DNA from 3 places in the Nocardioides sp. CCNWLW216 genome. Region 3 is predicted to be linked to each of the others. Evidence: riboswitches for the same ligand, from Rfam matches in the RefSeq annotation. Region 3 holds a riboswitch; each other region holds the start of a gene.

Region 1 (4,400 bases), on a different contig from region 3:
TCGTACGACGCCGACGGCCGGCGAGGCCGAGCGGGTCGGCCGTCAGCACCTGGGTCACGGGTCTCCTCTGCCGCCTCTGCTGCGTTGTTGCGAACGATGTGCAGCAAGCAACCTAGTCACCCGGTATCAACCCCGGGACGCGGGGGTCGGTCCTTCACTCGCCGGTCCCTCGGCGTTCACCTGCGCGGTCGGTCCGGGTCGCCGGTCGGCGTCAGGCTCCGGTCGCCACCGGCCACCGGCCTTCGCGCTACCGAGAGGAATCCCGCGTGCACCTCGTGCTGCGCCGCGCCGCGCCCGGCGTCCCGACGGTCTCGGCGCACGCCTCCGGTGTCTCCCGCGACGGGACGACCACCGCGACCCCGGCCGGTACGACGGCCGCGGCATGAGCATCCTGGTCACGGCGGCGGCGCCGTACCTGCTCGACCTGGAGGCGCCGGGCGAGCGTCTGGTGGAGCTGGTGTCGTCGCCGGGATTCGTGCCGGCGGCGATCGCCGTCGCGTTCCTCGCCGGGGCCGCCCACGCCGTCGCCCCTGGTCACGGCAAGACACTGGCCGCCGCGTTCCTGATCGGGGGCGACGGACGCGTGCGCGACGCCGCCTGGCTCGGGGTCAGCGTGGCGGCCATGCACACGATGTCCGTGCTCGTGGTCGCCACCGCCTGGACCTTCTTCTCGCTCTCCGACCTGGTCGACCTGGAGGGCCTGACCACCGGCCTGCAGTTGGTCGCCGGCCTCGCGGCCCTGGTGCTCGGCCTGTGGCTGGTCCGGCGGCACGTGCGGGCCTGGCGAGCCGGCCACGAACCGGGACATGGCCACGGTCATGGGCACGGTCATGGCCACGGCCACGGCCACGGCCACGGCCACGGGCACTCGGTCGCGGTGTCCCGCCCGAGCCTGGTCCTGCTGGGCATGTCGGGCGGTCTGACCCCGTCGCCGGCAGCGTTCCTCGTGCTCGTCACCGGGTTCTTCACGGGCCGGTCGGGGTTCGCGCTGCTGCTGGTGCTGTGCTTCGGGCTCGGCCTGTCCAGCGTGCTGTTCGTGGTCGGCCTGCTCGCGCTGGGCGGGCGCAACGTCGTCGTCCGGGCCGCCGAGTCGCGGACCGCGCTCCGGCTCGCCACCCGGGTGGCGCCGCTGCTGGGCGCCACGGGCATCACCCTGATCGGCGGCACCATCGCGACGACCGCCGTGGTGCACCTCGCCACGCTCTGACCCGATCGGGTCGGGGGCGAGGGACCTGCGCTAGGTTTCTCGCGCCGTGGTGCACGGGAAGCCGGTCTGATGCCGGCGCGGCCCTCGCCACTGTAGCCGTCGAGCAGGACGGTCCTCGCGGCCCATCTCCGGATGGGTCGGACCACTGGGTGCGAGCCCGGGAAGGTCGACCGCCCTGTGCTGAAGCGGAAGCCAGGAGACCGGCCACGGCATGTCATGTTCCACGAGGGTTTGGAGAACATCATGCGCAGTCGACCCCTGCCGTCAGTCCTGTCCACCACCGTCCGGGCCGCCGTCCCGGTCGCCGCCCTGGCGCTCGTCCTGGCCGGCTGCGCCGGCGAGCCGGAGCCGGCGAGCGCCGACGCGGCGCCCGAGGCCGGCTTCCCGGTCGACGTGACCGCCTGCGGGCACATCAGCACCGTCGAGGCGGCGCCCGAGCGGGCCGTCACGCTCAACCAGGGCGCCACCGAGGTGATGCTGGCCCTGGGGCTCGCCGACCGGATGGCCGGTACGGCGTACCTCGACGACCCGGAGCCGGCCGCGGCCTGGGCCGAGGAGTACGCCTCGGTGCCGGTGATCGCGAAGGAGTACCCGACCCGCGAGGAGCTCCTCGCCACCCGTCCTGACTTCGTCTACGCGTCGTACACGAGCGCCTTCGACCCGGAGGTCGCCGGGCCGCAGGGCGACCTGGAGGCCGACGGCGTGGCGTCGTACCTCTCGCCGTTCGGCTGCGCCGACCAGGCCGACATCCCCGCGACGACCTTCGAGGCGGTCTGGGACGAGATCGACGCGGTCGCCACCGCGTTCGGCGTGGCCGACCGCGGCGCCGACATCCGGGCCGAGCAGAAGCGGACCCTGGCCGAGCTGGGCGACGAGGGAGCGGGCGCGGGCCTGGACGTGCTCTGGTACGACTCCGGCGACAAGACGCCGCTCGTGGGCGCGGGCTCCAGCGGCCCGCAGCTGGTGCTGGACGCCGTCGGCGCGACCAACCTCTACGCCGACGTCGAGGACGGCTGGGCCGACGGCAGCTGGGAGGAGGTCGTCGCGGCCGACCCGGACGCGATCGTGCTCGCGGACGCCTCGTGGTCGACGGCCGCCGAGAAGCGCGCGTACCTCGAGAAGGACCCGGTGCTCTCCCAGCTGACCGCCGTCCGCGAGGGCCGGTTCGCGACGGTGCCCTACTCGATGGGGACGCCCGGTGTGCGCCTCATCGACGGCGCCAGCACGCTGGCCGAGCAGCTCTCCGCGCTCCCGTGACCCTGCGGACCGGGCTCGCCCCGGTCCTCGCGGTCGCCGTGCTGCTGGTCACCATGGCCGTCGCGCTCGGCACCGGCGCCGTCGCGGTGCCGGTGCCGGACGTGCTCGACGTGGTGCTGCGACGCGTCGGCCTGGGGGACCGCGGGGTGAGCCTGCTCGACGACCAGATCGTCTGGCAGCTCCGGATGCCGCGGGTGCTGGGGATGGCGGCCGTGGGAGCGGTGCTGGGCTGCTGCGGCGCGGTGCTGCAGTCGCTGACCCGCAACGACCTGGCCGACCCCTACCTGCTGGGGCTCTCCGGCGGCGCGGCCGTCGGTGCGGTGACGGTGATCGTGCTGGGGGTGTCGGTCGCCGGGTTCGCGGGCCCCGCGGCGGTGACGCTCGCCGGCTTCGCCGGGGCGCTGGCCGCGCTGGGGCTGGTGCTGCTGCTCGCGGTCGGCCGGTCGGGCTCGCTCGCGCCCACTCGGACCGTGCTCGCGGGGGTGGCGGTCGGGCAGGCGTGCTCGGCGTACACCTCCTTGATCGTGATCGGCTCCGGCGACCACGACGCGGCCCGTCGGGTGCTGACCTGGACGCTCGGCTCGGGCGCCGGCTTCCGCTGGGGTACGGCGCTGCTGGTCGTCGGTGTCGCGGTCGTCGCGACGCTCGGCTTCTCCGCCTGCGCCGACCACCTCGACGCGTTCGCCTTCGGGGAGTCCTCGGCCCGCTCGCTGGGCATCGAGGTGACCCGCCTGCGCTGGGTCCTGCTCGGCGGTACGGCGCTCGCCACCGCGGCCGCCGTCGCGTTCGCCGGCACGATCGGCTTCGTCGGGTTGGTGGTGCCGCACCTGGTACGCGCCTTCACCGGGCCGCGGCACCGGCTGCTGCTGCCGATGTCGGCGCTGGTCGGCGCGACCCTGTTGGTCTGGGCGGACACGCTGGCCCGCTCGGTCGTCGACGGCCAGGAGATCCCGGTCGGGGTCGTGACCGCGGCGGTCGGCGTCCCGTTCTTCGCCCTGCTGCTGCGCCGGTCGGGGAGGTCGGCATGACGGCGCCGTCGATCGTGGTGGACGGGGTCGCTGTCACGCTGGGCGGCGCGACCGTCCTCGACGCGGTCTCGCTGACCTGTCGACCGGGTCGGGTGACGGGCCTGCTCGGCCCCAACGGCTCGGGCAAGACCACGCTGCTGCACACCGTCGCGGGCCTGCGCCGACCCGCGACGGGACGGGTGCTGCTCGACGACCAGGACGTGCACGTGCTGCGCGCCCGTGAGCGGGCCCGCCTGCTCGCGCTGGTCGAGCAGGACGCGTCCACCTCGCTCGACCTGCGGGTGCGCCAGGTCGTCGACCTGGGCCGGATCGCCCACCGGGTGCGGTTCGGGCCCCCGCAGTCCGACCCCGGCGGCATCGACGCGGTGGAGCGGGCCCTGGCCACCGCGCGCGTCGACCACCTCGCGGACCGGCCGTGGCACGCGCTGTCGGGCGGGGAGCGGCAGCGGGTCCATCTCGCCCGGGCGCTGGCCCAGGAGCCGAGCGTGCTGCTGCTCGATGAGCCGACCAACCACCTCGACCTCGGGCACCAGCTCGACTTCCTCGAGCGGGTGCGCGGGCTGGGCCTGACCACGGTCGCGGCGCTGCACGACCTGGAGCTCGCCGCGGCGTACTGCGACGACCTGGTCGTGCTCGACCGGGGCCGCCTGGTCGCGCACGGCCCGGTCGCCGAGGTGCTCACCCCCGCGCTCGTCGCCGAGGTGTACGGCGTCCGCGTGACCGTCGAGCCGCACCCCACGCAGCCGAGGCCGCACGTGCGCTGGGAAGGAGTCGTCCGATGACCCTGCCGATGACCCTGGTCCTCGTCGCGATGGGGGTCGCCGAGCCGCCCGACCGGCTCGCGGCCCTCGCCGAGCGGCACGGCGCGTCCGTGGCGCACCTGCAGCTCGCCGACCCGGCGCTGCGCC
Region 2 (4,400 bases), on a different contig from region 3:
ACCTTGCGCTTGCCGACCTTGCCGGTCGCCTTGACCACGGTGCGGAAGACGCCATTCGCGTTCGCGGTGCCGCGCACGACGCGCTTGCCCGTGACCCGGAGCGTCACCGACTCGCGCGGGGCCAGGCCGGTGACCCGCGCCCGGACCTTCTTGCCCTTCGCGACCCGCTTCGCGACGATCACCCGGAACTTGGTGGCGCCGAGCGCCTTCACCGTGGCCGTCGCCGGGCGGCCGGCGGTGCTGAGCGTGAGGACGTGGTTGCGCGTGCCGGCCGGGATCGCGACGGCCACGGCACCCGGTCCGGAGACCTGCTTGCCGGTGCCGACGCCGGAGACACAGCCGCGCTCGCCGGCGTTCAGGCCGGAGACCTTCAGCGAGATCGTGCGACCCGCCTGGACGTAGTCGGTCGGACCCGAGAGGGCCGGCTTGCTGGTGGGCAGGTAGGCGAGCCCGGCGAGAGCCTGCGCCGTCGCGAAGACGGTCTGCTCACGGTTGTCCTCGGTGACGCCCTCGGGGAAGGTGCTCGACGTCCAGCTCACCGCGCCGGCGGCAGGCGCAGCCGCGCCGCAGGCGGGCAGCGAGACGTACTGGTGGGCGGCGACCCAGGCGGCCGCCTTCGCCGCCGGCGCGTTCGCGCCCGCGAGACCGAGCGACCAGGCGGCCAGGCCGGTGTCGTTGGCGTTGTCCTCGGACTTCAGGCACTCGTAGTTCGGCGGGCCGGCGTACTCGGTGCAGTTCTCGAAGCCGCCGGTGGCCGACTGCTTGCCTCCGAGGAACGCGACCGCCTTGTCGATCGCGGCCTGGGTCGGCGCGTCCTTGACCTCGAGCGACGCCAGGGCCGCCAGCGAGTAGTAGGTGGCGAACTGGTCGCCCTCACCGACACACGGGGTGGAGTAGCCCCAGCCGCCGTCGGCGCACTGCCCGGAGCGGAGGTACTCGGCCGACTTCGCGGCCTCGTCGCTGCCGCCCTCGACCAGCGCGAGGGTCCCGAACCACTGCTGGGCGTACTGACCGCCCAGGGCACCGGTCGTGTCGTCGGTGTTGTCCTCGACCAGGCCCAGCAGGTTGAGGTCCGTGTCGCCGGCCGACGTCGGGTCGCCGACGAGCCCGTAGAACCACGCTGCCTTGGCGATGCTGTTGTTGCCGGTCGCGTAGCTGGCGACCCGAGCGTCGACGCCGGTCTTGACGGCGGCCAGCACCTGCGGGGCAGCGCCCGAGGCCTCCAGGCCGACGCCGAAGTCGAGCGTCTGGCCGAGGCTCGGCAGCGTGCCCGCGGTCGTCTGGGTCGCGAGCCAGGTCGCGGCGGCGGTGGCCGCCGGGGTCGGCGGCGTGGTGGGCGCGGCCAGGGCCGGCGCACCGGAGACGGCGACGACAGCGGCCGACGCCAGGACGGGCGCGGCCACCAGGGCGGCGGCGCGGCGTACGAGGTGGTTCATGGGTTCCTTCCCGCTGCTCAGCGAGAAGGCCGTCGAGGCCGACCCGCTGGTTTCCTCGACAGCGAAGGGTCAGGACGCGTCACGGCAGGTGCTCCGGCTCGCCGCGGAGTACGTCGTACTCCGCGCCACACGGTTGCGGGTCAGCGCCGGGCTCGCACCGGCTTCCCCTGCTGCGGGCGTTGGTGAATGTGTCCCGGCACCATAACCCCGCTCCCGGCGCAGGACGTCATGCGGACCGAGCCCCCGAGGGCTCCCTCCGCATGACGTCCGTCACGCGGGGCTCAGGCCAGCTTCTCCAGGATCAGCTCGCGCACGCGGGCGGCGTCGGCCTGGCCGCGCATCTCCTTCATCACGGCGCCGATGAGGGCGCCAGCGGCCGCGACCTTGCCGTCGCGGATCTTGTCGGCGACGTCGGGGTTGGCGGCGATCGCGGCATCGACCGCGGCACCGAGCGCGCCGTCGTCGGAGACGACCGCGAGCCCGCGGGCCGCGACGATCTCCTCCGGCGTGCCCTCACCGGCCAGCAGGCCGTCGAACACCTGGCGGGCCAGCTTGTCGTTGATCGTGCCGGCGTCGACCAGGGCCTGGACGGCGGCCACCTGGGCCGGGCTCACGCCGAGGTCGACGACGTCGACGCCCGCGTCGTTGGCCCGGCGGGTCAGCTCGGCGATCCACCACTTGCGGGCCGCCTGGGCGGACGCACCGGCGGCGATGGTCTCCTCGATCGGGCCGAGCAGGCCCGAGGCGACCACGTCGCGCATCTCCAGGTCGGTGTAGCCCCACTCGGCCTGCAGCCGGGCCCGGCGCTCGACCGGGTTCTCGGGCAGCGTGCCGCGCAGCTCCTCGACCCACTCCCGACTCGGCGCCACCGGCACCAGGTCGGGCTCCGGGAAGTAGCGGTAGTCGTCGGCGTCGGACTTGGGACGGCCGCTCGTGGTGACGCCGGTGTCCTCGTGCCAGTGCCGGGTCTCCTGGAAGATCGCCTCGCCGCTGTCGAGGATCGCGGCGTGCCGCTGCATCTCGTAGCGGACCGCGCGCTCCACCGAGCGGAAGGAGTTGACGTTCTTGGTCTCGGTGCGGGTGCCGAGCGTGCCGGAGCCCTTCGGGGCGAGCGACAGGTTGACGTCGGCGCGCAGGTTGCCCTGGTCCATCCGGGCCTCGGAGACGCCGAGCGCGACGATCAGGTCACGCAGCTGGCTCACGTAGGCCCGGGCCACCGCCGGCGCCTTGGCCCCGGCGCCGCGGATCGGCTTGGTGACGATCTCGATCAGGGGGATGCCGGCGCGGTTGTAGTCGACCAGCGAGTAGTCGGCGCCGTGGATGCGCCCGGTGGCGCCCCCGACGTGCAGCGACTTGCCGGTGTCCTCCTCCATGTGGGCGCGCTCGATCTCGACGCGGAAGGTCTCCCCGTCCACGTCGACGTCCATCCAGCCCTCGAAGCAGATCGGCTCGTCGTACTGGGAGGTCTGGAAGTTCTTCGGCATGTCCGGGTAGAAGTAGTTCTTCCGTGCGAACCGGCACCACTCCGCGATCTCGCAGTTGAGCGCCAGCCCGATCCGGATCGCCGACTCGACGGCCTTGCCGTTGACGACCGGCATCGCGCCGGGCAGGCCCAGGCAGGTCGGGCAGACCTGGGTGTTCGGCTCGCCGCCGAAGACCGCCGGGCAGCCGCAGAACATCTTGGTCGCGGTGTTCAGCTCGACGTGGACCTCGAGCCCGAGGGCCGGGTCGTACGACGCGAGCACGTCGTCGAAGGCGACGAGGGTGTCACTCATGCCGAATCTCCGTCCAGGGAAGGTGCCTTGTCCAGCAGCGGGGCGCCCCACTGCGCCTCGAGGGCGGCCTCGAGCGCCGCGCCGACGCGGTAGAGGCGGTCGTCGGCGAGCGCGGGGGCCAGGATCTGGAAGCCGGCCGGCAGGCCGTCCTCGTCGGCGAGCCCGCTGGGCAGCGAGATGCCGGGAACGCCCGCGAGGTTGGCGGGGATGGTCGCGAGGTCGTTGAGGTACATCGCGATCGGGTCGTCCAGCTTCTCCCCCAGCTCGAACGCCGTGGTCGGCGCGGTGGGCGAGACCAGCACGTCGACCTGCTCGAAGGCGGCCTCGAAGTCGCGCGTGATGAGCGTGCGCACCTTCTGGGCCGTGCCGTAGTAGGCGTCGTAGTAGCCGCTCGACAGGGCGTAGGTGCCCAGGATGATCCGGCGCTTCACCTCGTCGCCGAAGCCGGCGTCGCGCGAGGCCCGCATGACGTCCTCGGCGCTCGGGTTGTCGATGCCCTCGGGCAGCACCCGCAGGCCGTAGCGCATGGCGTCGAACTTGGCGAGGTTGGAGGACGCCTCGCACGGCATGATCAGGTAGTACGTCGCCAGCGCGTGCACGAAGTTCGGGCAGGACACCTCGACGACCTCGGCGCCGGCCTTGACCAGCAGGTCGACCGACTCCTGGAAGCGGGCCAGCACGCCCGCCTGGTAGCCGTCGCCGGACAGCTCGGTGATCACGCCGACCTTCAGGCCGCTCAGGTCGCCAGCCGCACCCTCGCGGGCGGCCGCGACCAGGTCGGGCAGCGGCTGGTCGATGCTGGTGGAGTCGAGCGGGTCGTGGCCGCCGATCAGCTCGTGCAGCAGCGCGGCGTCGAGGACCGTGCGGGTCACCGGGCCCACCTGGTCGAGGCTGTTGGCCATCGCGACCAGGCCGTAGCGCGAGACCCCGCCGTACGTCGGCTTCACGCCGACCGTGCCGGTCACCGCGCCGGGCTGGCGGATGGAGCCACCGGTGTCGGTGCCGAGGGCCAGCGGCGCCTCGAAGGCGGCGACCGCGGCCGCCGAGCCGCCGCCCGAGCCGCCGGGGATCCGGGTCAGGTCCCAGGGGTTGTGCGTCGGCCCGTACGCCGAGTGCTCCGTCGAGGAGCCCATCGCGAACTCGTCCATGTTGGTCTTGCCGAGGATCGGCAGGCCGGCCGCCTTCAGCT
Region 3 (4,400 bases):
CGACGTACGAGCCCCGGACGTCGACGGCGTCCGCGTCGACGCCGAGCTCCTCCTCGGCCTCGCGCAGGGCGGCGTCGGCGTAAGACTCGCCCGCCTCGCGGGCGCCTCCGGGGATCGACCAGGTGCCGCCCTGGTGGGCCCAGCGGGCGCGCAGTTGGAGCAGCACCCGGCCCCGGTCGGCGAGCAGCAGGCCGGCCGCGCCGCGCCGGCCCCAGTGCACGTGGCCGCGCGCGCAGCTCGCCCAGCTCGCACTCATCACCGGCCCAGTGTGCCCGCCCCGTAGGCTTGAGCCGATGAGCTCCCTCGCCCGCCGCGTCGCCCAGGTCCTGGTCGCGTGGCTCGCCTACGGCCTGGCGGCGGCGCTCGTCGCCCTGCCCGTGTCGGTGGTCTGGGCGCTCCAGCACGCCTCCTTCGAGGACAGCCTGGGCGCCTTCCCGGTCGAGGTCTCGCTCGCCCACGACGGCCGCTCGACCGTCGACACCGGCGTCCTCGGGAAGATCTACTGGGAGCGCACCGGCGCCGGCGGCTTCGGGGCCGACATCCGCTCGACCGGTCCGCCGGAGGCCGGCGGCACGCTGTCGTCGTACGTCTCGCCAGCGTTCCTGCGCGTCAACGCCGCGTTCGTCGACGACCCCGCCGCCGTCGCCGAGGTGTACGGCGCGGAGCTGCGCGACCAGGTCGTCGACGGGCTGCTCCGCCTGGAGCTGGCAATCGGCGTCGTGGTGGGCGGCCTGCTGACCGCGGCGTTCCGCGGGGGAGCGCCGCCGTACCCGCGTCGGCGCGGCTCCTGGCGCTGGCGCGCCGGGCTCACGGCGGGCGTCCTGGCGACCGGGCTCGGGATCTCGACCGTGGTGGCGCTGCAGGCCTTCCACGCCTGGTCCGCGCGCGACGACGAGGCGGAGACCTACCCGATGCCGGGGGTCGACGGCGTCTCGTTCAGCAGTCCGCAGACTGTCGAAGTCGCCCAGCAGGTGCAGCCGTTCATCGAGAAGAACCAGACCCGGATCGAGGAGAACGCGCGGGCCTACACCGACGCCGTCGCCGCGTCCTTCGACACCGAGCTCCCGCTCCACGCGGCCGACCTGACACCGCGCGACGGGGAGAAGGTCGTGGTCGCCGAGGCCGACCCCCAGGGCAGCCTGGTCGGCACCCGGGCGCGGAAGGCGATGTACCCGAGGCTCGCCGAGGCACTCGGCGAGGACGCGCTCACGGTCCGCACCATCTCCGGCGACATCAGCTCCAACGGCACCGTGGCCGAGAAGGGCTTCGTCAAGGGCGAGGCCGGCGCCAGCCCGGACATCCCGACGGTGGCGGTCAAGGGCGACCACGACTCCGACACCACCGTCGAGCAGCTGCGCGACAACGACGTGCAGGTGCCGGACCTGGAGACCGTCGACGTCGACGGGCTGACCATCGCGGGCGCCGCCGACCCGGCGTTCAAGGCGCTCTTCGGCGGCCTGGTGACCAACGAGTCCGGCCTGGAGGAGCGCGACCTCGGCGTCGAGCTGCGCGAGCTCGTCGACGGCCTCGACGACAGCCCGGCCGTGATCGCGCTGCTGCACCAGCCGCGGGCCGTCTCGGGCTACCTCGGCATCACCGGCACCAGCGAGCTGGCGGACACGATCGGCCAAGAGACCGTCCCGTGGGACGACGGCATCGACGACGTACCGCCCGGGCTCGTCGACTTCGGCCACCTCCACGACGTCGCCGGACCCTGGGTCGTCTGGAACACCGGCGAGGAGGGCGACGCCGACCACGAGGTCACCTGGACCGTGGTCAGCCAGCTCGGCACGTCCGGCGGCGTGCTGGAGGCGCCGACGTTCAACCGGTTCTCGACGCCGTTCTCGGTGCCGCTGAAGACGGTCAGCCTGCAGCTGCAGTACGTCGACGGCGAGTCCGGCCTGCAGACCGGCTACGCCCCGATCGACGTCAGCGTCGACGGCACGGTCACGATCGGCGACCGGGTCGAGGTCGGGCTGCCCGGTGGGCAGCCGCTGACCCGGGGCGACCTCGGGCTCGACTAGGCTCCGGCTACACGTCTCGTGGCGCAGGAACCCGGTGAGACCCCGGGGCGGTTCCGCCACTGTGAGGCCCGGGCACGGGTCGAAGCCAGACACTGGCCACGGGACTCCGCCATCTACGCCGGGGCGAGAACCCCGAGGAGGCCACCGTGCGCATCGCGCTGCTGTCGACGTCCGACACCGACCTGCTCTCCGCCCGCGCCAGCGGTGCCGACTACGTCTGGGCCAACCCGGCGCGACCCGGGCACCAGTCGATGGCCGAGGTGATCGAGGGCTGCGACCTGGTCGTCGGCCGGATCCTCGGCTCCCCGCAGGACCTCTGCAGCGGCTTCCGGCGGATCGCCCAGACGGGCATGCCGATGGTGGTCCTCGGCGGCGAGCAGCAGCCGAGCGCCGAGCTGATGGAGCTGTCCAGCGTCCCGATCGGCACCGCGGCCGAGGCGCACCGCTACCTCGCCGAGGGCGGCCCGGCCAACCTGGCCCAGCTGCACGCGTTCCTCTCCGACACCGTGCTGCTCACCGGCGAGGGGTTCGAGCCGCCGGCGGCGCTGCCGGAGTGGGGGTACGGCGAGAGGGGTCTCGATACGCCCCCTCGTTCCTCGGGGGCTACTCGACCGACGAACGTCGTTGGTCCAGTGCCGACGAACGTCGTTGGTCCAGTGCCGACGAACGTCGTTGGTCCAGTGCCGACGAACGTCGTTGGTCCAGTACCGACGAACGTCGTTGGTCCAGGACCGACGAACGTCGTTGGTCGAGTAGCGAGCGCCAGCGAGCGTATCGAGACCCCGCGAGTCGGGATCCTCTACTACCGGGCGCACGAGGCGAGCGGGAACACCGCCTTCGTGCAGGCGCTGGCCGACGCGGTCGACGCGACCGGGCAGGCCGTGGGCGTCCCGATCTTCGCCGGCTCGCTGCGCTCCGCGCCCGACGAGCTGTACGACGCGTTCCGCACCCTGGACGCGCTGGTGGTGACCGTGCTGGCCGCCGGCGGCTCGAAGCCCGCCACGGCGAGCGCGGGCGGCGACGACGAGGCCTGGGACGTGGAGCGGATCGCCGCCCTCGACATCCCGGTCCTGCAGGGCCTGTGCCTGACCAGCAGCCGCGCCGAGTGGGAGGCCTCCGACGACGGCGTCACGCCGCTCGACTCGGCCACCCAGGTGGCGATCCCCGAGTTCGACGGCCGGATCATCACCGCGCCGTTCTCGTTCAAGGAGGTCGACGAGGACGGGCTGCCGCGCTACGTCGCCGACGCCGAGCGCTGCGCGCGGGTGGCCGGGATCGCGGTCAACCACGCCCGCCTCCGCCACGTCCCGCCGGCCGAGCGCAAGGTCGCGCTGATGCTGAGCGCCTACCCGACGAAGCACTCGCGGGTCGGCAACGCCGTCGGCCTGGACACCCCGGTGTCGACGATCCGGCTGCTGCGCCGGATGCGCGACGCGGGCTACGACCTGGGTCCGGTCGGGGCCGTCCCCGGGCTGGAGCTGGAGGACGACACCGAGGCCGGCGACACCCTGATCCACGCGCTGATCGACGCGGGCGGCCAGGACGAGGAGTGGCTGACCAGCGCCCAGCTCACCGACGCCCACGTGCGGATCACCAAGGCCGACTACGACGCGTGGACCGCCGACCTGCCCGCCGCCCTGAAGGGCGACATGGTCGAGGCCTGGGGCGAGTCCCCGGGCACGCTGTTCGTCAACGACGCCGGCGAGATCGTGCTCGCGACCATCCAGGCCGGCAACGTCGTGCTGCTGATCCAGCCGCCGCGCGGCTTCGGCGAGAACCCGGTCGCGATCTACCACGACCCCGACCTGGCGCCGAGTCACCACTACCTGGCGGCGTACCGCTGGGTGGAGCACGCCTTCGGGGCCCACGCGGTGGTCCACCTGGGCAAGCACGGCTCGATGGAGTGGCTGCCCGGCAAGAACGCCGCGCTCTCGGCGGAGTGCGCCACCGACCAGGCCATCGGCAACCTGCCGCTGATCTATCCGTTCCTGGTCAACGACCCGGGCGAGGGCGCGCAGGCCAAGCGCCGCGCCCACGCGACCATCGTCGACCACCTGATCCCGCCGATGGCCCGGGCCGAGTCGTACGGCGACATCGCGCGGCTCGAGCAGCTCCTCGACGAGCACGCCAACATCGCCGCCATGGACCCGGCCAAGCTGCCGGCGGTCCGCGGCGAGATCTGGCAGCTGATGCACGCCGCCGAGATGCACCGCGACCTCGGGCTCGACGAGCGCCCCGAGGACGCCGAGTTCGACGACTTCCTGCTGCATGTCGACGGCTGGCTCTGCGAGATCAAGGACGCCCAGATCCGCGACGGCCTGCACGTGCTCGGCCAGGCGCCGGACGGCGAGGCCCGGGTCAACCTGGTGCTGGCCA

The links. A riboswitch is a leader RNA that binds a small molecule or an ion and turns the genes downstream of it on or off. The one in region 3 is predicted to bind cobalamin.
Region 1: it holds a riboswitch for cobalamin, as region 3 does, so the genes downstream of both, V7S47_RS15855 (ABC transporter substrate-binding protein) here and cobN (cobaltochelatase subunit CobN) in region 3, are expected to answer to the same signal.
Region 2: it holds a riboswitch for cobalamin, as region 3 does, so the genes downstream of both, V7S47_RS04605 (hypothetical protein) here and cobN (cobaltochelatase subunit CobN) in region 3, are expected to answer to the same signal.

The regions. Positions count from the first base shown of each region.
Region 1 covers NZ_JBBBBJ010000006.1:276,840-281,239, reverse strand. Annotated here, with positions in the region: gene V7S47_RS15865 (FecCD family ABC transporter permease) at 1-58, opposite strand, end outside; gene V7S47_RS15860 (HoxN/HupN/NixA family nickel/cobalt transporter) at 383-1,207, shown strand; cobalamin riboswitch at 1,238-1,430, shown strand; gene V7S47_RS15855 (ABC transporter substrate-binding protein) at 1,451-2,464, shown strand; gene V7S47_RS15850 (iron chelate uptake ABC transporter family permease subunit) at 2,518-3,492, shown strand; gene V7S47_RS15845 (ABC transporter ATP-binding protein) at 3,489-4,274, shown strand; gene V7S47_RS15840 ((2Fe-2S) ferredoxin domain-containing protein) at 4,271-4,400, shown strand, end outside.
Region 2 covers NZ_JBBBBJ010000002.1:44,316-48,715, forward strand. Annotated here, with positions in the region: gene V7S47_RS04605 (hypothetical protein) at 1-1,436, opposite strand, end outside; cobalamin riboswitch at 1,503-1,655, opposite strand; gene gatB (Asp-tRNA(Asn)/Glu-tRNA(Gln) amidotransferase subunit GatB) at 1,718-3,211, opposite strand; gene gatA (Asp-tRNA(Asn)/Glu-tRNA(Gln) amidotransferase subunit GatA) at 3,208-4,400, opposite strand, start outside.
Region 3 covers NZ_JBBBBJ010000010.1:44,415-48,814, forward strand. Annotated here, with positions in the region: gene V7S47_RS19935 (NUDIX hydrolase) at 1-256, opposite strand, end outside; gene V7S47_RS19940 (metallophosphoesterase family protein) at 294-2,024, shown strand; cobalamin riboswitch at 1,996-2,139, shown strand; gene cobN (cobaltochelatase subunit CobN) at 2,171-4,400, shown strand, end outside.